3 regions of the Trichormus variabilis 0441 genome follow, and region 3 is predicted to be linked to each of the others. Evidence: riboswitches for the same ligand, from Rfam matches in the RefSeq annotation. Region 3 holds a riboswitch; each other region holds the start of a gene.
The links. Region 3 has a riboswitch for cobalamin ahead of GSQ19_RS27235 (DUF1636 family protein). Riboswitches for the same ligand answer to the same signal wherever they lie in the genome.
Positions count from the first base shown of each region.

Region 1: it holds a riboswitch for cobalamin, as region 3 does, so the genes downstream of both, GSQ19_RS06425 (DUF1636 domain-containing protein) here and GSQ19_RS27235 (DUF1636 family protein) in region 3, are expected to answer to the same signal.
Region 2: it holds a riboswitch for cobalamin, as region 3 does, so the genes downstream of both, cobG (precorrin-3B synthase) here and GSQ19_RS27235 (DUF1636 family protein) in region 3, are expected to answer to the same signal.

Region 1 is NZ_CP047242.1:1,617,909-1,625,373, reverse strand. It holds gene GSQ19_RS06445 (glycoside hydrolase family 10-like protein) at 1-1,722, opposite strand, end outside; gene GSQ19_RS06440 (hypothetical protein) at 1,999-2,235, opposite strand; gene GSQ19_RS06435 (cyanophycin synthetase) at 2,878-3,879, shown strand; gene GSQ19_RS06430 (cobalt-precorrin-6A reductase) at 3,917-4,654, opposite strand; gene GSQ19_RS06425 (DUF1636 domain-containing protein) at 4,657-5,049, opposite strand; cobalamin riboswitch at 5,068-5,243, opposite strand; gene GSQ19_RS06420 (vWA domain-containing protein) at 5,442-7,289, opposite strand; gene GSQ19_RS06415 (DUF4360 domain-containing protein) at 7,459-7,465, opposite strand, start outside.
Region 2 is NZ_CP047242.1:4,872,892-4,880,356, reverse strand. It holds partial or broken gene GSQ19_RS20090 (glycoside hydrolase 100 family protein) at 1-1,192, shown strand, start outside; gene GSQ19_RS20085 (PQQ-dependent sugar dehydrogenase) at 1,441-2,667, shown strand; partial or broken gene GSQ19_RS20080 (SDR family NAD(P)-dependent oxidoreductase) at 2,697-2,801, shown strand; gene GSQ19_RS20075 (Dps family protein) at 3,070-3,609, shown strand; gene GSQ19_RS20070 (ChaB family protein) at 3,742-4,509, shown strand; cobalamin riboswitch at 4,766-4,919, shown strand; partial or broken gene cobG (precorrin-3B synthase) at 4,892-6,316, shown strand; gene GSQ19_RS30410 (precorrin-8X methylmutase) at 6,464-7,090, shown strand; gene GSQ19_RS20060 (precorrin-2 C(20)-methyltransferase) at 7,093-7,465, shown strand, end outside.
Region 3 is NZ_CP047243.1:180,156-187,620, forward strand. It holds gene GSQ19_RS27230 (IS630-like element ISAva6 family transposase) at 1-787, opposite strand, end outside; cobalamin riboswitch at 943-1,085, shown strand; gene GSQ19_RS27235 (DUF1636 family protein) at 1,482-1,892, shown strand; gene GSQ19_RS27240 (TonB-dependent receptor plug domain-containing protein) at 2,104-4,233, shown strand; gene GSQ19_RS27245 ((2Fe-2S) ferredoxin domain-containing protein) at 4,273-5,145, shown strand; gene GSQ19_RS27250 (ABC transporter substrate-binding protein) at 5,260-6,462, shown strand; gene GSQ19_RS27255 (iron ABC transporter permease) at 6,462-7,465, shown strand, end outside.

The DNA.
Region 1 (7,465 bases), on a different replicon from region 3:
TGAATTTTGGAAAGTTGCTGAGATATCCTGGCGATTTTCAATAATAGAACTGACGCTAAAAAAGATATTGCCCAGAGATAATTCTCCGGCTTGATTGCGGCTGATTTTGACTTGTTTTTCTATCTCTTCATTTTTCCAAGCTTTGCCGTCAAGTTGTCCAATATTGTTACCTGCGTAAATGTGTCGCCGCTTAGAATTAATTTCTGTCCACCATTTCAGCAATACGGGATAACTCTGGCTGGTTTGGTCAGTACGCCAATATAGTTGCGGTGCTAGATAATCCACCCAGCCTTGCTCTAACCATTTCTTGGCATCAGCATATAGTACACTATAGGCATCTAAGCCTGTGATTCCTGGTGGTTGTCCGGGGCGATAAATGCCAAAGGGGCTGATACCAAATTTAACGTAAGATTTTGTCGCTTTGATGCCTTGAGACAGACGCAACACCATTTGATCAACGTTTTGCCGTCGCCAGTCGTTTAAGTTCAGTTGTCCACCTACTGATTTATAGGCAGCATAGGTTTTATCATCGGGGAAAGCCTGGCCTTGAATGGGATAGGGATAGAAGTAATCATCGAGGTGGACTGCATCTATGTCATAACGGCGAACAACATCAATGATGACGTTGTAAGCCCTATCTTGGACAATTTTTATCCCTGGGTCCATCCACAGTTGATTACCCCATTGATAGACTACTTCTGGATTGGTTACGGAGATGTGGGGACGAACGTTAGGCGCGCTTTTGGTGCTGGTTTTGGCGCGGTAGGGGTTGAACCAAGCATGAACTTCTAGGTTGCGTTTATGGGCTTCGGCGATCGCAAACTGCAATGGATCGTAAAATGGTTCTGGAGCTTTGCCTGGAGTCCCTGTCAGCCAAGCACTCCAAGGTTCTAACTCAGACGCATATAAAGCATCTCCTTCTGGTCGCACTTGCAAAATTACGGCGTTGAAATTCAACTCTTGGAGACGGGTAAGAATTGCCACTAATTCAGCCTGCTGTTGAGCTACAGAAAGTCCAGCTTTGGAAGGCCAGTCACTATTCCATACTGTGGTTATCCAAGCCCCCCGGAACTCTCTGTTATGGCTTACCCGTACGGTGGGTAATGTGGGTTTTGGGGGTATCACCAAGTAAACAGAGGCGATCTTTTCTGCCTGACCAAGATAAACTAAAGCTTGATAAATAATTGCGGCCACATCACCACGAGTAGCCGCAGTAGTGAAGTTAAGTGATTTGATATTGGGAAAACTGGAGACTAAACCTGCACTAGTGGCGATCGCAATTTGATTTCTGCCATAAGCTGGTATATTACCCGCATCTTGATAAATTTCCGGTAATTTTTCTAGTAAATCCGGTTTAATCTTCGTGGCTATTTCCAATCCATTGACTAGAGATACTAAGATATCCCCCCTAGAGATTTGATTACCAGGGCGAAAGGTTTTATCGGGGAAACCACTCAAGAATCCGGTTTCGTAAGCTTTTTTGATGGCATTTGCTGCCCAATTACTTGTCGGTACGTCAGTAAAATTAATGTACGGACGTTTTACAGATATATTAAATACGGCTGCAACTATAGCGGCGAACTCAGCACGGGTAACTGAATTATTAGGGCGAAAAGTTCCATCAGGATAGCCATTTAAAATCCGTCTTGCTGCCAAAGCTTCGATGAACGGACGCGCCCAATGGTTAGGAATATCGGAGAAACGTGTAGTAGTAGATACCATTGTTATTTGCTGCTAGTTTGCTTGATTGTAGATATCCTTGGCAAATCTAGCAATATGAGAGCGTTACAGGAAGCGATCGCTATAATCTCACCAAAATTCTCTTAATATTGAGTTGAAGTTGCATAAAAAAGCAGTCCCGATGAAGCAAGTTGCACAGTCAAACGTGAAAGATATGTTTTCACTACACCCTTACACCCCTACACCCCTTTCAAGGCAGAGGGCAGGGGTGGGGAAGCCTTACACCCCTACACCCTGAGCTAAAAACATAGTCAAACTTTAAATAGCTGCTTCTTCACGTTGACAGTCAAAAACAATCATAAAGGAAGCATTCGGTATTACTTGGCGTAGATGCTGTATGTAACCATCTGCATCAGAACGACTGCGAAAGCGAGCCACAATCTCACGTTGTGTATCAGGAAGTAACCGCGCAATAGCCCAAGAATTTAGACGTTGTTTATAGGCGATTGGCTGAGTTTCAGAGTTTGTTGTTGTGTATTCAGTGTTTTGTGGCATGATTGTCTTAACCGTATAAAGTTTCAGTAAGGTGTTAGTAAATATCTGAGCAGAGATTTACTAACTCTTTTTTTATGATCTGCCACCTTGTTATTCGATTATTTAAAAATTGTCAACACTGAGTGCTATATTTTAGACCTAACTCTAAGTTATGAATTGTAGTCGCCTTCTATTTGTAAATCAGCAATAGACTGACTTGACTACAGATTCTTCACTCCAGTCTTTTAGCAGCGATCGCTAAGGATAGAAAGAAAACTTAGGCTTAAAATTAAATTTAGTAAATTGCCACTACTGTAGTTATTGGTATAATTTCTTCAGATAAACTTAGTACTAGTATTTATTGAAAATATTTTGTATTAAAAATTACGAAAAATTCTAAATATTTAGTATATGTTCTACCTTTATGTAATAAAGTATATAAGTATAGAATAATCATTCAATCTCGCTGAGATTGTTTGAGTTAATTTCTTAACATTCACATAAACTTGCAAAATAAATGGTCAAACAGTTGAATTTAGTATTCATAAAAGCGGCAGGAAACTCCATCCCCTTGTGGGTGAGGAATTTTAATAGTTTTTATCTTGACCAAGATTGAGATGTTAGTTAAAATTCCTGCATTAAATTATACTTTTGGACTAAAAAATGCCATTAGTCACGTCAATAATTCAGAAGATAGCACCTCAAATAGGTGCGGTTGTTGTGGTAGATCCAGAATATGAATTAGTGGGGCATATTACATTTAAAAATGGAAAAAAATCATTTTTTAGTACCACGAAATTAAATATTAACGGTTTTGGTTCCGCAGAAATAGCCAAAGATAAGGGTTATTCAAAATTTTTCCTCAAACATTTTGGCTATCATGTGACTGAAGGGCAAACATTTTTTAATCAGAAATTATGTAAAAAAATAGGTAACGAACGAGATATTGATGCTGGATTTGAATATGCTAAACTTATTGGATTTCCAGTAATTATTAAACCCATTAATTTAAGCCAAGGAAAATTAGTTACAAAAATTCATAACAAAACGGAGTATTATCAAGTAGCCAAAAAAATATTGCGAGCTAATGCAGGATTGATTATTGAGAGATTTTATCTAGGTAAAGATTACAGAATTGTGGTGATAGATGACGAAATAATAGCGGCATATCAAAGGCTACCACTATCAGTAATTGGAGATGGAAAATCAAATGTTACAGAATTAATACAACGTAAGCAAGATGGTTTCATCCAAAATTTGGGAAAAAAAATTATTGATGTTGATGACTTTCGGATTAAACGCAAGTTGCAGAAGCAAAGTCTCAATTTAAACAGTGTGATTCCCAATGGTAAGGTTGTATATCTTTTAGATAATGCTAATTTATCTAGTGGCGGTGAAGCAGTGGATGTTACGGAAAATATTCATCCCGACTTTCAGAAATTGGCTTTAAACGTCACAAAAGATATGGGATTGCGATTAATGGGTTTGGATATAATTACTCAAGATATTACCAGACCTATGGTGGATTATGTGATTATTGAAGTTAATGGTTCTCCTGGCTTAACACATTATGCTTCCATTGGAGATATTCAAACTAAGAGAGTGGAAGATTTATATCTCAAAGTTTTGAAAGCATTGGAAACGGAGTACAACAGCGAAAATTAAGTAGCCGTGATGAACGGCATATGCCAAAACTGAATCATTACAACTTTTCTAGCAGCCAAGCTACCGCCGCATCAGCGTCTGTTACTTGTTCACAGGCTGGTACGACTGGACGATTGACCATGACAACCTGTACGCCTAGTTCTCTTGCTGCAATAATCTTGGCGTAAGTGGCATCACCCCCACTATTTTTACTAACTAAAGTATCAATATTATGTTGAATGAGAATGTCTCTTTCTTGGGGTAGGGTAAAGGGGCCGCGATCGCACAATATCACCCCAGGCGGAACTAAAGCATCAGCAGCCGGAGGATCGATCATCCGCATGAGAAACCAAATATCATGTAGATGAGCGAAAGCGGAGAGTTCTTGTCTCCCAACAGTTAAAAATACTCTTTTGGCTTGATTTTTTAAAATAGCGGCGGCGGCGCTTGTAGTATCAACTTCTATCCAGCGATCGCCTGCTACTTTCACCCAGGGAGGACGGATTAACATCAAACGTGGTATCTCCACCTCATCAGCCGCCAGCGCCGCATTCTCAGAAATTTGTGCAGCAAAAGGGTGGGTAGCGTCAATTAATACATCAACCTGCATCTGACGCAGATAGTCAGCCAATCCAGCCGCACCACCAAAACCCCCAACACGGACATTACCAGATGGGAGAGAAGGTTCACGGGTGCGACCGGCTAAAGATGCGATCGCCTCAATACCTGGAATAGTTGCAACTTTAGCACTTAGTTCGGCTGCATCTCCAGTTCCACCCAGAATTAAAAGGCGCATCTTCAGGTGGGAATCCTGGCGAGAATGCCTTTTTTCAAAGGTTCGGGACGTTCTGACCAAGGCAGTAAACCATCTGCTTTATCGTAGTATTTACTAGCACATTCCAATACCGCAGAGGCATGATCATCTACAGCTAGATCACCAAATAAATAAGTTAATTTGCCTTTACCTGTAAAAGCTACAACACAAGAACGGTTGCAAGCACTCATACATTCCACTTCTCGGATCGGGAATTTATCCCGTAACTCCCACTCTTGTGCTAGCTGTTGGAGTTGATTTAAAAGTTTTTGACCGCCGCTTTCACCTACGCGTTTACCATCTTGCCAGACACTAGCGCAGGTTTTGCAGACAAAGAGTGTGTGTTCTGCCACACTCAAGGAATTATCAGTAGTCATCCGTACCTCGCAGATGTTGAGAATCGTCAATTTCGGCGGGCGTTCTGGCTGGGAAAGTTACAAGAGTTTTCTTTCCTTCACAGTTGCGGGACAGCGCCGGACTTACACCGTTCACCTACGAAAGAGTGCAGGTATACTTTCCCCGTTACCTCTGGTGACTGCTCCCCACCAGAACCGAATATTTACTTAATCGTAACATCTAGGACTTACCCATGAAAACGAAAAACTCAGGGTGTAGGAGTATGAATCAATTCAAAATAAATCAGGACTTACGCAACTGGCACAATAGTAGGGTGCGTCAGATGTAGAAAATCCTCTAATGTGTACGAAATTATTAGAGCTGACGCACCCTACAGTTAATTTAGCCCTATGTTGGAAACCCTTAGCTTCATTTAGTTAGTAATATTCGGTTGTAAAAATCGCTTAATCTCGCCAGAAGCAATATAAGACTTGCCATCAGGTGCTGTCTTCACTTCCTCAACCACATAAAGCATTCCTTCCTCACGAATGGAACGGGGAAAACGCATATTCCAATCCGGTTCATATCCGTCGGAGACTACCCTAGCGCGTAACTTGCTACCATCTTTGACGCATTGAATGAGAACACCATGATCTATGGTGTCAGTGGTGGGAAGATCGGCCGCAGTAGCTGGAGCTTTGGAGGCTTTACTTGTGTTAGTTGATCTCGATTGTCTAGGAGCAACAAAAATGTCTGTTTCACCAGGTTTGGCAAAACGACTGACTTTGCCGACTACACGGTAGAAAGAGCCATTACTTGACAATTCTAGCCCTTCAACAATGTACCGCGCTCCTTCAGCACGAATGGAACGGGGAAATTGAACATTTTTAGTTTGGTCGTAACCATCAGATATAACTTTAATCCGTAGTTTACCGCCTTCACGGACGCAAGCAAGTTCCACCCCAGTACCGATTTCATTGACAACCGGCATTGCGTGTACTTCATCGCCAGCAGTGACACCGCGCCCCACCAGATCACCGCGATTGCGCGTCATTGTTTGATAACTTTGATCACGTAGTTCTTTCCGCCCGGCGTTACCTAGAGCTTGTTGTGCAATTCGACCTGCGAAATACTCCAGCTGATCAATCTCTTCTGCAATTTCAAAATTCTCATTTAAGCCTTGGTCTCGGAGATACTGCACCAAATCACGGAGGGTTTTTTCAGCTGCTTGATGCTGACCATGTTCTGCTAATTCGAGGGCTGTTTCTTTAGCTTTGGCGATCGTCAGGCGGCTGAGGTCGAGGATAATATGACTGGAAGAGGCTAACGCTGATTCCTCAACTGTGCCAACTTTGGCGATGACATCTGTTGTTCCGGAAACCCTTTGAATAACGTCATTCTGCACTACATCAGCACTGTAATGCAGCTTCATCACTGGTAAATTACCTACTTGAGCAGAGGATATCATCAAACTCAAACCCAGAAGCTTATCTTCTCCCTCGTAAAGCTCCCCCAAGGTAATTACAGGTTGACCAGCTTCATTTTGGCTAACTTTAGCAAGACTTAAAGTATCAACCAGAGTGATACCATCAGCTAACTCTAGTGTTACTTTCAAGTTTTGACCTACTACAGCTCTAAGACTATCTAGTTCAATGCTAAAAACTTCTGCTGCTTCATCAATGCTTTGAATGAAGTAGAAGTTGCCATTAGCAGCTCTCGCCATCCCAATTAGTAGATCCTCATTGAAACCTTGAGCAAACCCCAAAGTAGTTGTAGTAATCCCTTCTTCAGCTTTTTGGGCTGATGTGGCTGTGAGTATCTTTGGGTCTTGAATACCCATATTGGCATGACCATCAGTCAGCAGTAGCACACGATTTATTTTTTGCGGATCGAGTTGATGCTTGACATATTCGCACCCCTTGAGCCATCCTCCCGATAAGTTAGTAATACCACCTGCCCTCACCTGACGTATGGACTTTTTGAGCGCAGGTTTGTCAGTTACAGGTTGGGGTGAAACAACCGTATCTACCGCATCATCGTAAACGACCACTGAGAGAATATCCTTTGGCTCAAGTTGATCTACCACAGATTCAGCCGCCTTGAGGGCATGATGTAAAGCTGCACCTGCCATAGAACCTGAGCGGTCAATTACAAGGGAAAGGTTAAGGTTGCGCCGGGGAGATTCGGGTATTTCCGCACGAAAACGTAGTAGGATATTAGCCTTTAATGAAAATCCGGCGGGTAAAATAGGTTGGTCGAATTCATAACTTGTTTTTACCATTTCATTTTCCCCTGTGAGTTATTTGTCATCAGCCGCAACCCTGATGATGTTTAAACACTAAGTGTTGCGATTAGTGTACCCAGGATGTCTTCATGATTTAGGGTAGAAAAAACCCAGCCTGACATTTTGGCAAAGCTAAAAGTTTCTTAACTCCTAGCTTTGAAAAAACCTAACGG
Region 2 (7,465 bases), on a different replicon from region 3:
GCGTTGGCTTTTTTGACTAGTGGTAAACCGGAAATTGTCCGCAATTTCTTAATCGCAACTTTGCATTTACAGAGTCATGAACCGCAAATGGACTCATTTAAACCAGGGCCAGGACTCATGCCAGCCAGTTTTAAAGTAGTAGTTAAAGATGGTGAAGAGTATTTAACTGCTGATTTTGGAGAACACGCGATCGCCAGAGTTCCACCTGTTGATTCTTGCTTGTGGTGGATTATTTTACTACGGGCTTATGTAAAATCTACAGGTGATATTGCACTGGCTCACCAAAGTGAATTTCAACAGGGAATCAAATTAATTTTAGAAATGTGTCTTGCACATCGGTTTGCTATGTACCCCACAATGTTAGTTCCCGATGGTGCTTTTATGATTGACAGACGTATGGGTGTCTACGAACATCCTCTAGAAATTCAGGTGCTATTTTATGCGGCTTTACGTGCAGCTAAGGAACTCCTGCTCTCCAATGATGCTAATCTTTCTTGTTCTAATAGCGTAACTCAACGTTTACAACCTCTTACCTATCATTTGCGAGAATATTACTGGATTGATTTAAATCGTTTAAATGAAATTTATCGTTTTAAGGGTGATGAATTTGGTAAAGAAATAGCTAATAGATTTAATATTTATCCTGAATCGATTCCCGATTGGTTAACAGAATGGCTACCGGATAATGGTGGTTATCTGGCAGGTAATCTTGGCCCTGGACGGATGGATTTTCGGTTCTTTGCACTGGGAAATCTCATGGCAATTATCACTGCTTTAGCTAGTGAAGAAGAATCTCATCGAGTATCGTTGGCAAGATTTAATTGGATATATGCCCATGAAACTCTGTTATCCAGCCCTAGAAGGTAGAGATTGGCAAATTATCACAGGTAGCGATCCCAAAAATATTCCTTGGTCTTATCACAATGGTGGTAATTGGCCAGTTTTATTGTGGTTACTCACAGCAGCCGCACATAAGACAAACCGCTTAGACATTGCCGAAAAAGCTATTGATATTGCAGAAAAACGTTTACGTCAGGATGGATGGCCAGAATACTACGACGGTAAGAATGCTCGTCTCATTGGTAAGCAATCCAGAAAATATCAAGCTTGGACTATTGCAGCATTCTTAGTAGCAAAAGAGTTAATGATAAATCCTAGTCATTTAACATTACTCAGTTTTGAGATGGAATAACTTGAAAAAATAGGACGTAAACCTAGTGACCATGAAATATTTCCAGTAGATTTTTTTTTGATTAACCCCTTTCCAAGGCTAGTAAATTTCTTTGACACAAACCTGTAAATTGAGGTTTTATTTATTAGACTAAAATACAATTTTGATAATTTTTACTACCAATACAAACTAGATTTTTCATGGTTTTAAAATTAACATAATCTAGATATTAAACCATGCGGTCGGCGATTTTTAGGAGAAAATAAATCATGCAACTGAGAAATATTCTTGCTAAAAAATTACTTTTTGGCATGGTTTTGCTAGGACTTTCTACTTGTAACTTACCAACAACTGAGTCCGCAGATAATAGCAATCAAGAAACGCAAGCAGCCGCACCAATTAGTCAACAAACTGCTACTAACAATCAAGCCTGCACTCTAGTAGAAAATGGCTTCGGTTCACCAGGAAAGGTAAATGTGCGTGCCGAAGAAGTAGTCACAGGGTTAGAAGTGCCTTGGGGAATTGCTTTTCTGCCAAATCGAGATATGTTAGTGACCGAACGTCCTGGACGAGTTCGCCTGGTGCGGGATGGTAAACTTGTTTCTCAGCCAGTAGCTACAATTAATGTTACTGATAGCGGTGAAGATGGTTTGCTTGGGATTGCAACTCATCCCAACTTTGCCGAAAACAGATTTTTTTATGTTTACTATACTGCTGATAGAAATGGTTCGCAGGTAAATCGCGTTGAACGATGGCGACTATCTGAGAACGGACTCACTGCTTCACCAGATAGGGTGATTGTTGATGATATTCCTGTAGCGCAATTTCACAATGGGGGTCGCATCCGCTTCGGCCCTGATGGAATGTTGTACATTGGGACTGGTGATGCGAGGAATCCACAAATTTCCCAGGATGTTAATAGCCTAGCTGGAAAAATTCTGCGTGTGACTCCGGATGGACAAGTGCCACAGGACAATCCCTTTGAGAAAAATCCTGTCTATATCACTGGAATTCGCAACACTCAGGGGTTTGATTGGCGGGATCAATCAACTCTATGGGTAACAGACCACGGCCCTAGCGGTGATTTAGGCAGAAGAGGTCACGATAAACTCAGTCTAGCCAGATCTGGCGACAACCTTGGCTGGCCTACTATCTACCGTTGTGAATCAGGAGAAGGACTTGTGACTCCCTCGATTGTTTGGCGTGAAGCTCTACCGCCTGGGGGAGCAGCTATTTATACAGGTAATACTATTCCTGAGTGGAGAGGTAGCTTGATTATTGCCACGCTTCGTTCAGAACACTTACAGCGCGTCGTCTTCGCTCCTCAGTCGCCCCAACAAGTCGAGCGTCATGAGGTGTATTTACAAGGTAAATATGGACGACTGCGAGAGGCAATTATGGGGCCAGATGGTGAATTATATGTGACAACCAGTAACTGTGATGGACGAGGGAATTGCCCGCCACAACAGGACAAGATTATCCGTATTACTAGATGAAAATTTATACAAAATAAGAAAAAAATACCATGAAAGGATTAAAAGGGAAAAATGCCCTCATTACAGGCGGAAGTTCAGGGATTGGGCAAGCGATCGCCATTCGCCTAGCTCAAAAAGGTTGCAATATCGTCATTAAGTTGTTTCCTAGTAGAAATGTTTGGCTCCAATTCAAAATTAAAAATAGCCTACGGTAAGGCTGCGCCAACAAAATTCAAAAAAGGTCATAAACGGATTTTACTATATATTTCCCACTCTGATAATGTTGAGATTTTTCTATAATCCAATCTCCAAGTAGTCCTTTAGTTGTAATTACTTGTAAAGGACAATCTTTCTAGTGACCGATGTAAATCTAGCCGATATTTTGAGAACTTAATCTATAAGTTCACCGGAGAATGAAAAGCAATGCCTAGAATAAACATTGGTTTAACAGACGAACAGCGTCAAAGTGTAATTAATCTGTTGAATCAAGATTTAGCAGATTCTTATTTACTTTTGGTGAAAACAAAAAAATACCATTGGGATGTAGTCGGGCCACAGTTCCGCAGTCTACATCAATTATGGGAAGAACACTACGAAAAACTAACAGAGAATATTGATGCGATCGCTGAACGAGTCCGGACTCTGGGTGGTTATCCTATAGGTTCAATGGAAGGATTTCTGCAAATCGCTACTCTCAAAGAACACGCCGGAGATGTTCCCAGTGCTACGGGAATGGTGGCTAATCTTGTACAGGATCATGAGCAATTGATTCGCAACCTCAGAGACCATGTAGACCGCAGTGGTGATGAGTTCCAGGATCAAGGAACTGCCGACTTCCTCACCGGACTCATGGAAGAACACGAAGAGATCGCTTGGATGTTGCGCTCATTTATTGAAGGGCAACCAATCGAGCCAAATGGTACACAACCAGCAACAGAAACTAAAACACCTGTTGGTGTGTAATGCTTTTAGTCAATAGTCAAAATCAAAATTTTTGGACTGTGGACTATTGACTATTGACCACCCTCAGAAAAGTTTTTTGGTTCAGTGCCTAAGTCCTAAGAATAAATAAAAATAAAATTAGGGAGTATACAAGTGCCAGAAGTTTATCAAGCAGAACGTACTATCTCTGCCGTATTTAAAGAGCAGAAACAAGTTGATGATGTAATTCGCCGTTTGTTAGATAGAGGTGTACCTAGAGACCATATCTCAGTCATGGGTAGAAACTTTCAATCCGAAACTCGGATTGCAGGTTTTATCACCAAAAGAGATGTGATTTTGGGTGGTTTGCGAACAGGAGCGATTTTTGGTTCCTTGTTTGGTTCCTTCCTCAGCTTGTTAACAGGTGTAGGCGTACTGTTTATTCCCTTCGTCGGGCCGATTGTGGCAGCAGGCCCCATCAGTGCTTTACTATTGGGGGCGGCTAGTGGGGCGATCGCTGGTAGTGCTGGCGCTGGCTTAGTCTCAGTTCTGACAACCTTGGGAATGCCAGAAGATAAAGCTGCAATCTACCAAACCCGCCTACAAGCCGGTGAGTTTTTGTTATTAACCGAAGTACCAAGCGATCGCACTGGTGAATTTCAGCTACTCTTGGAAAGTGCTGGTGCAGAAGAAATCAGCACAATTGATAAAACTTTGGCTCGTCCTTGTCCTGGGCCTTGCAAGAGTTCAGAAGATTTATCTCCTGAAGTGCGTTCTCATCTTTCTTCGGAAGCTCAAAGCACCTTTATTGAACGCTATAACGGTGTATTGAACGAGACTAGTGATGAGTTTACAGCTGAACAAGCAGCTTGGGAAGCTGTTCATCAAAAATTTGACGAAGATGAAAACGGCGTTTGGTCAAAAGCTAAAGTCGGAGTTTAGCAACGGTATTTTGGTTTTTTGTTAATAGTTTCAGAGCTAAAAACTGAGATAACCGATTTATTAAGTAAGTCGGTTATTTTTTGCTAATTAACAAAGATAATAGAGTTATACCGTTTCTTAATGTAGCTTGCCTGGCGTAGCCATAGATGCACTTTATTCTGTACTGTAGAGACGTTGTATGCAACGTCTCTACATCATTTATTTGACGCAACTTCATAGAGAATTGGTATTAATGAAAAATATGAAGCAGTCAATATGATAAGTGGCAACTCATGGTAAATTACTAAAGCTTGGTGTTGGGAAACTCCGGTGCGATTCCGGGGCTGTGCCGCAGCTGTAATGAAAAGTCACAAGCGAAATTCTTGTAACTTTCCGAGTCAGAATGCCAATTCCAAGAGTTAGCTGTCTAATCTCTGCGTCGCACAGAGAAGGAGTGATTGTCTTGTTGTCTGGTTCAACACCTTGTCCTGGCTTGTTTTATGCCACACCTGCCCAAGATGGGATTTTGTCTCGCATCAGAATACCAGGTGGAATTATTAATAGTAAACAATGTCAGGCGATCGCAGATATTGCTGACGAATACGGTGGCGGCTATGTGGATGTGACAAATCGTGCTAACATCCAAATCCGGGAAATTCGCGCCGACATCGATTCTCCAGTCCTCAAGCGCCTGCAAGAACTTGGTTTGGGTTCTCGCAATACAGGTGTAGACCAAATCCGTAATATTATGACCAGTCCCACGGCTGGTATTGATCCTCAAGAATTAATTGATACCCGTTCCTTCGTTAGAAGTTGGGATAGTTACATTACTGAAAATTCTGCCTTGTCAAGACTATCGGCAAAGTTTAGCGTGTGTTTTGATGGTGGTGGATTAGTTTCGGTAAGCGATCGCCTCAACGATATCACCTTTGCTGCCACTTTAGTAGAGAACAGAGTTTACTTCCGTCTGTGCTTAAGTATCGGTGCAAAAGGAAAACCACCCATTGACACCGGAATTTTGTTGTCACCAGAGGAATGTTTACCAGTCCTCATGGCTTTGACAGAGGTTTACTTAGCTCATACTGATGCTCATAATAAACGCAAGCCCCGACTGCGAGAAGTAGTGAATAGTTTGGGGTTAGATAATTATCTTCAAGAAGTTGAGAAACTTTTAACTATTTCCTTTGGGGGGAAGAACCTAACCCCCCTACCCCCTTCCCTCGTAGGGAAGGGGGAGAAGACAAAGCATTTCTCCCCTCTCCTTGTAGGAGAGGGGTTGGGGGAGAGGTCACATACTAAATACCACCACATCGGTATTCATCCCCAACACCAACAAAACTTATACTACATTGGTCTTGTTTTACCCCTTGGTCGCTTGGAAACTTGGCAATTAAAGAGTCTAGCTGATTTATCTGCTAAATATGGGAACGGGACTCTCAGGTTGACACCTTGGCAGAACTTGTTGTTAACAGATATTCCCCAACAATGGCTGACTGAGGTTCAAAGTCACATTTTGGGGTTAGGATTAGACTTCTCAGCCGCAAATATTAAGAGTGGCTTAGTAGCTTGTTCTGGTATTCAAGGTTGTGCGGCTGCTGCTACAGATACTAAAAGTCATGCCCTCGCGCTAGCAGATTACCTGGAATCCCACATCACCCTAGAACACCCAGTGACTATCCACTTTAGCGGTTGTGATAAATCCTGCGCCCACCACGGCGATAGTGATATTACTCTACTTGGTGTTAATAATGAAACCGGAGAAGGATATCAAGTGTATGTGGGTGACCGTGATAGTCGTGAAAAGTTCGGTCGGGAAGTCCATCCCTATATAGCTGTTGCTGAATTGCCGACAACAATAGAGCAAATATTGGGAATGTATAAAAACGAATATGCAAAACCAGACGAATCCTTCGGACAATGCACTAATCACCATGAAACACCCCAACTAAAGCAGTTATTTCCTCAAGCAAATCCCATGTCTGACTACATCCACGATGCCAATGAAATTTACCGCAATTCCTTTGCTATCATCCGATCGGAAGCAAATCTAGATATACTCCCGCCAGATATAGCAAAAGTTGCAGTACGCCTGATTCATGCCTGTGGAATGACTGATATTGTCACAGACTTGGGATATTCAGCCACCGCAGCACAGTCTGGCAGGGCAGCACTAGCAGTCGGCGCACCGATTTTGTGTGATTGTCGTATGGTAGCCGACGGGGTGACAAGGCGGCGCTTACCTGCTGACAACCAGGTTATTTGTACCTTGAATGAACCAGAAGTACCAGAACTAGCAAAAAAATTGGGTAATACACGTTCGGCGGCGGCTTTAGAATTGTGGATACCCCATCTAGAAGGGGCAGTTGTCGCCATTGGGAACGCACCTACAGCCCTATTTCGCCTATTGGAAATGCTAGATGCAGGATGCCCCAAACCTGCCTTAATCTTGGGTTTCCCAGTCGGGTTTGTGGGCGCGGCTGAATCAAAAGCCGCATTGGCAGCAGATAGCCGTAATATCCCATATATGACTTTACACGGTCGGCGGGGTGGGAGTGCGATCGCCGCCGCCGCAGTTAACGCCCTGGCAACGGAGGAAGAATAACCATGACAGCTAAAGGTCGTCTCTACGGGGTGGGTGTAGGGCCAGGAGACCCCGAACTATTGACCATCAAAGCATTGCGGTTATTACGTGCTGCTCCTGTCATTGCCTATCAATCAGCCACAGATAAAGAGAGTATAGCGCGAGCGATCGTTTCTCAATATCTCACAGGAGAACAAATCGAAGTAGCCTATCATCTCCCCCGCGCCTTAGAACCAGAAAAAGCCCAGGACATTTACGACCAAGAAGTTGCACCCATAGCCGAACACCTAGCAGCCGGAAGAGATGTAGTCGTACTTTGTGAAGGCGACCCGTTTTTTTACGGTTCATTTATGTATGTATTCACACGACTTTCGGAAAAGTATCAAACGGAAGTCG
Region 3 (7,465 bases):
GAGGATTGACTTCAGCGGCAAAAGCATCTAAAGCCATTTGCATGACAGCAATGTTGACTCTGGGTAAAATCAAGAAAAAACTCTCGCCAGTAGCTGGATGGACAAATCCATAAGTATAAAGCCATTGGTAACGAGTGCGATGCACAGCATTGGGACGATGACCTACTGGTGTCCAAACTCGACGGACGATGGGTTTGAGGCCTAATCGAGCTTCATCTTCTGCCCAAACTTCAACTGATTTGTGCGGATGGAGGAAACGTAACAATCGCACAAACTCCGTTAACTCAGTTTTAAACATCTGTCTTTGAACAAAAGTTGCCGCCTCAGTATGCAGAGGTCGTGGTTGTTGCAGACTAAATCCTAGCCTTTTGAGGTAATCCCAAGCTGTAGTGACATGGAGTGTAATTCCAAACTGTACTCGGATCAATTCCCCTACTTTTGGCGCACTCCATAACCCCCCATCTTCTGGTGGTGAAGCTAACCTTTGGCGCAACCACTGTTGTTGCTCGTTTGTGAGTGCAAGTTTTTTTCCTCCTGGTTTCAGTTTCTGTTGATTGATGATTCCGTTTGCTCCTAGCTTGTTGTATCGCCGCACGATTTTTCTCACCCAGTCCCCTGAGAATCCCACAATCTCTGCTACCTTTTGCGCTGACAACTGTGGTTGTTGATTGAGCAATTTAATCACTAACCATCGGGTTTTCTCTTGTGCATCTTCACATCGGCGATAACTTTGTTCTATTTCTTCTGTTGATAGATGCTCTGTTAGTTTTATCCTGGGACGTACCATTTTTCTAGCCTTTTTCCCTCTGCTTCAAATGATACTACCTTTCCCTATTCAGTATTAGTTATGCGATCGCCCTAGCTTTTGCTGATTTTGGTACAGTGGGGATTACTTTACGTTTTAAGTAGCGGCTGAATTTCAGCATCATTGCTGTGGTACTATTTTCTCAATAGCAACTCGGTTCTGGTGGGGGTCAGCCATCAGAGGTAACGGGGAAAGTCCGGTGTGAATCCGGCGCTGTCCCGCAGCTGTAATGGGGCTTATGCCTCAAAGTCAGAATGCCCGCCGAAAGTACAACACATTCTTATCTGCGAGGTACAGATGAATAACGCAATCAATACTCTGCCCATTAAAGAGGATAACTGTCTCATAGCGTCATATATACGCCACACACTACTTTCTATGAGACTGTAGATATTTCCATACAGATATCAATACTTACACGGAAAGTTATAGATACAAACTGGAAAACACAGTTGTATTTTATCTTTCGCTTTGCATATTTACTTTACCCAAGCTAGAGGTAACTTTACGCCTACCTGCACCAAACGCTTAACAGCGAATGCGTCTAAGCTTCCTCGTTGCGTTAGCTTCTCTTTTATAGACGCTACCACGAACCCACAGTGTAGGAGTACAGCAACGCCTAGCGGTAAATGCGTAAGGCTAATTCATGCTATCAATCAGCAACGCCTGAAAATCAATGAGCAAAAAACAACATACTTTATTTGTCTGCACGACCTGTGCCAGTGTGTGGCAAGATGGCAAGCGAGTTGGTGAAAGTGGTGGACAGCAGCTATTGCAACAACTCCAAGCACTTGCACAAAATTGGGAATTGCAACATAAATTCTCCATTCAAGGAGTTGAATGTATGAGTGCTTGCAACCATGCTTGTACTATCGCCTTTACAGGAGAAGGGAAATTAACCTATCTTTTCGGCAATTTAGCAGTTGATGATAGTCCATCTGCAATACTGCAATGTGCAACTCAATACTACGTCAACCCTGATGGTTTACTACCTTGGTCAGAACGTCCAGAACGTTTAAAAACAGGAATTTTAGCAAAAATCCCACCCCTAAATAAGTGGGCAAAATTAACCGTGGATTGCTGTTAATTAATTACCAGTAGTACATCAAGTTCGTAGTAAAGCCTTTAGTCCTTACTACGAACCTTTGAAACAAGCTTGTAAGTTACACCATTTACATAATAATAATAATCATTATCAAAATATTGCAGGTTTCCTACTGGCTGAAAGTTTTTTACCAAAAAAGCTCAAATCTTTGCTGACAATCAATTTTTAGTTATACAGGTGGCTTAAATTACCAATGCGTACTCAGTTTATTGCCAGATGGGGAACTCAACTTATCGTTTCTAGTTTGACTATCACCGCAGGGATGCTGTGGAAAAGTTCCAGCATTATAGCCACAGAAGTTCTACAAATTTCCGAGTTTCCACAAGAGGAAGGTTCCGCCAAAGACTTACAACCAGTTGCAGAAGTAACATCTCAAAATACAACAGAAACCGAACCCGACATTGAACTGACAGTTATTGACAAACTGTTAAATGAACCTGTATTTTCCCCTTTTCGCCGCGAGGGAACAGTCAAAGATTCCACCCGTCCGGTGTATGTCATTACCGGCGAAGAAATGGAAGCGCAAGGTGCAAGAACCGTCAGAGAAGCACTGCGATTTCTTCCTGGTATTTTAGGTGACGGTACAGTTGGGACAGAAGTAAATGCTTTAAGTGGTCAATTTATTCGCGGTTCTAACACCGGACAAGTCTTAATCTTATTAGATGGTAGACCAATTAATAATTTAGGTGGTGGTGGTTTCGACCTGTCAGAATTTACCACTAATAATATTGAAAGAGTTGAAGTCTTACCAGGAGGTGGTTCAACTCTTTATGGTTCAGATGCAATAGGTGGGGTAATTAATATTGTTACCCGTCGTCCTACAGAGCAAATTACCACAGAAACTAAAGTTAATTTTGGTTCCTATGGATTGAACCAACAAAGTATTCAAAATAGTGGAAAATCAGGTGATATTTCTTGGGTAGTTGGATATAACCGGACTCAAGCACAAAATAATTATCGCTTTCGTATTCCTGAAGCTAACTTTGAGGGAACGAGAAGAAATAATGACGCACTCTTTAATAACTTTAACGTCAAACTAGAGGCAAATTTAGGTAAACGCAACACCTTAACCCTCTCCACTCTATATTTAGGTAAAGAACAGGGAGTACCTGGAGGTGTACCCATTCCTTTCCCCCAATTTGGACAGGGATTTTTTAACTCTCTCACCGAGAATAACCGCAAATACACAGACCAAGTTCTTACTGATTTAACCTGGAATTCTCAATTAGGAAGCGGAGATGATTCACTCTTAACAGCGAGAGTTTACGCTGATTTTCTCAACACTCGTTTTGATAATCGTAGTGGTGCAATCACATCTCAAAATCGCTTTGATACCAAACAGGATTCCTATGGTATTCAAGTTACCCATAATTGGAATGTTGCGAAGAATCAGACCTTAGTTTATGGCTTTGACTATCGTAATACTAATGTACGTAACACCACATTTAATTATGGGACAAACATCACCAGAGAAAATTATGATGATGCTATAGGACAAGGTGCAATTTTCGGTAAGTATGAAGTTAACTTTTCTCCTAGTTTTAGTATGAATTTAGGAGTGCGGCAAGATTTTAGTAGTTTGGTCAATGGTTCGTTTACTTCACCATCTGTAGGAGCAAAATTCGCACTTTCAGATGCAACTACAATCAGAGCCAACTATATCAGAAATTTCCGTGCGCCGACGATCGCCAATTTATTTAATACTAATCCTACTAATATTGGTAATCCTGACCTCAAGCCAGAACAAGGAGATAGTTTTGATGTGGGGATTGACCAAAAGTTAGGGAATATTGGTTTGTTGAGATTGACATTTTTTAGTAACAGGGTTTCAGATACAATTGCCTTCAAAAGCTTAATTCCGCCTGTAAATGGTAATACAGGTACTTGGGAAAACATCGGGTTAGTACAAACTACGGGAATTGAAGCTTCGTTAAATTTACAACTAGCAAGGAATGTTTATGCTTTTGTTAATTATACAGCGAATAATCCGCGTATTTTAGAAAGTGCTAATCCGGCGGAGATTGATAAGGAATTAAGGTTTGCGGGTGCGGATAAATTAAATTTGGGTGTCTCCTATGAAAATCCTCAAGGTTGGTATTTTGGTGTGTTGATGAATTCTTTAAATGGGTATCCCACTAATAATATTAATACGGAGTTTCTTTCGGGGTATACGACTTTTGATTTGAAGATGCGTATGCCTATTAGTGATAGTTTAACTTTAACTGGGAGTTTGGATAATTTGTTCGATCAGCGTTATCAGTTGTTTCCTGGTTATCCTGATGGGGGGAGGGTTTTTCAGGTTGGGTTGAGTTCTCGGTTCTAAAGAGTTTTTTTCACGGAGAGGCGCAGAGGAGAGTTAGAAATGAGTGAGTTTAATTGTTGGGTGACACCAGTTAATGAGGTGTTTAAAGAAGATTTAGCTACGGGGGGTTTTATTGAGTATGAATATTTTGATTGTGGGAGTGATGTTTTAGCATCGTTAGTTTATACTTTGTTTGAACAAAATTGGCAGCAGGTTGGGATTGCTCATATTGTTCAAGGTAGTGTTTTAGAATTAGAATTTAATGCACCACCAAAGCTTTGTATTCTCTATGATGGATATTTGACGGTGGCTACTGAGGGGTGGCATTTACATTTATGTATTGATACTAATTTTGGTGGCCCTTTGTGTAAAACTCCTGTGGAAGTGAGGAAGCAACGTTTAGTTTCTCGTGCGGCTTTTTATCGGCGGTTTAATTTAGAAGGAAATCCCAGAAGTTGGGGGATTCAGTTTTGGAATGGTGCGAATGAACAATTGATGACGATTTTATTACCTAATCCTTTGGTAGATGGAGAAAATTTATTACCGGAGGGTAAACCGAATCTAGATAAGTTAGCTCTTTATCAAGATTTGCGAGATATTTATGTATTAGGTAAAAAAACCATACCATTTAGCAAAAATCCTCTCAAACATGCCTATATTTCCGTTTGTACCTCTACACGCTGTCTACCTTCTCGCAAATGGCAACCTACATTTGATGCTTTAAAATCAGCAGTAGAAAATGCAGGTTTAGACATTGAAGTTAGAACCTCTGGCTGTTTAGAAGTTTGTCAACTCGGCCCAGTTGTTTTTTATTCCAATGATAGAACTTGGTACACTCGCGTTAACCCCAACGTTGCCGAAAATATCGTCAACGAACACCTCATTAAAGGTAACAAAATCACCGAAAACCTCTACCCACCCCAAACCCCATAATCTCCTCTAACTCTCTGTGCCTCTGTCTTGAAAAGTTCAGATGCCTGCGGCGGGCTACGCCAACGGAGGAAACCTCCGCTCCGACTTTTCGGTGCGTCTCTGCGTGAGATAAAAATGATAAAACTCCCCCACCAAAAACCAATCATTTTCCTCTGTCAACTATGCCTCATAGCCACCCTGATCATCGCCTGTCATCAAACCACAATTCACACATCAACTAACACCTGTACCCCCAAGTATAACCCTAACCAAGATTACTTTCCCAATAAAATCAAAATCACCCACGCCAGAGGTTTGGCGGTAGAATATCACAAACATTACAAAGTAGTCACCATCAAAAATCCTTGGCAAAATGCTAAAACTCAGTTTCAATATGTTCTAGTCCAATGCGGAACACCCACACCCCAAGGATTTAAGCAGGCGCAAGTAATTACAGTTCCTATTAACTCTATAGTTTCTTTATCAACTACACATTTACCCCACTTAGCTAAATTAGATGTAGTTGATAAATTAATTGGAGTGAGTAATATTAAACAAGTCAATACGCCTGAAGTTATTGAGAGAATTAAAACCGGAAATATTACCCAAGTCGGCAATAATTCCAATGTAGATATCGAAAAATTATTAGCCTTAAATCCCGACTTAGTAACAACCTTCGGCACAGGGAATTCTCAAACTGACAGTTATAGCAAACTCACAGAAGCTGGTTTAAAGGTGGGGATAAATGCTGAGTATATGGAAGATACACCATTGGGGAGAAGTGAATGGTTAAAATTTACGGCTTTGTTTTTTAATCAAGAAGCCAAAGCAGAAAAGATATTTAGTGAAATTGCTCAAAAATATACACAAATAGCTGCAAAAGCTCAATCTGTGAAATACCGTCCGAGTGTATTTGTTGGTTTTAACTTTAAAGGTACTTGGTTTATGCCGGCTGGTAATAGTTATGTTGCTAAATATCTGGCTGATGCTGGAGGAAATTATTTGTGGAGTGATGATAAATCTAATGGTAGTTTACCTCTTTCTTTTGAAGTGGTTTTAGAACGTGCAGCTAATGCTGATTATTGGTTGAATTTTAGCCAAGGTTGGCAAAATGTCAAGGATTTAATAACAGAAGATAATCGTTATGCTGATTTTCAAGCTGTGAAAACAGGCAATCTTTATAATAACAATGCGCGGGTGAATGCGAATGGTGGTAATGATTACTGGGAAGGGGGAATTAGTAACCCTGATATTGTGCTTGCAGATTTAATTAAAATCCTGCATCCAGAAATATTACCGAATCATCAATTGTTTTATTATCGTAAATTTAATAAATAATGTTATTTAAATATCTGCCGTCTAACCTATTAATACTCTTTAAATCTACCTCTATCAAAACTTTAGCATTCTTACTTTTAAGTATTGGGTTGGTTGTTGCATTTTTACTGGATTTAGCTTTAGGTTCTGTCTCTATCCCTATTCAGGAAGTGATCAATATTTTACTGGGACAAGAACCAGAAAAAGCGACTTGGGCAAATATTATTCTGAAATTTAGACTTCCGAAAGCTGTGACTGCAACTTTAGCTGGCGCAGCTTTGGGTGTGAGTGGTTTGCAAATGCAAACTTTGTTTAAAAATCCCTTAGCGGGGCCTTTTGTGTTAGGAATTAGTTCTGGTGCAAGTTTGGGTGTGGCTTTGGTGGTGTTAACTGCAAGTGTGGCTACACCAAATTTATTAAATGATTTAGGAATCATTACTGATTTTGGGTTGGTGATAGCTGCTAGTCTTGGTGCGGCTGCGGTTTTGGGTTTGATGTTAGTGGTGGCGCGTCGAGTACAAGAGACGATGACGCTGTTAATTTTGGGTTTATTGTTTGGTTACGCTACGAGTGCAATTGTGAGTATTTTATTGCAATTTAGCTCTAGAGAACGGATTCAAAGTTATATTATGTGGACTTTTGGTAGCTTCGCTGGGGTGACTTGGAAACAGTTAATTGTGTTAATTCCGGTGATAGTTTGCAGTTTATTGGTGGCGGTGTTGCAATCGAAATCTTTAAATGCGCTGTTGTTGGGGGAAGCTTACGCGCGGAGTTTGGGTTTGACGGTGGAGAAAGCTAGGTTTTCTATTATTGGTAGTGCTTCTATTTTAGCAGGTGGCATTACGGCTTTTTGCGGGCCGATCGCATTTTTGGGTGTGGCTATTCCTCATCTGTGTCGCAGTCTATTTATGAGTTCTGATCATCGGATTTTAATCCCTGGTGTGATGATTATGGGGGGAATCTTGGCTTTGGTGGCTGATTTATTTTCTCAACTTGCGGTGAGTCAGATGGTTTTACCTTTAAA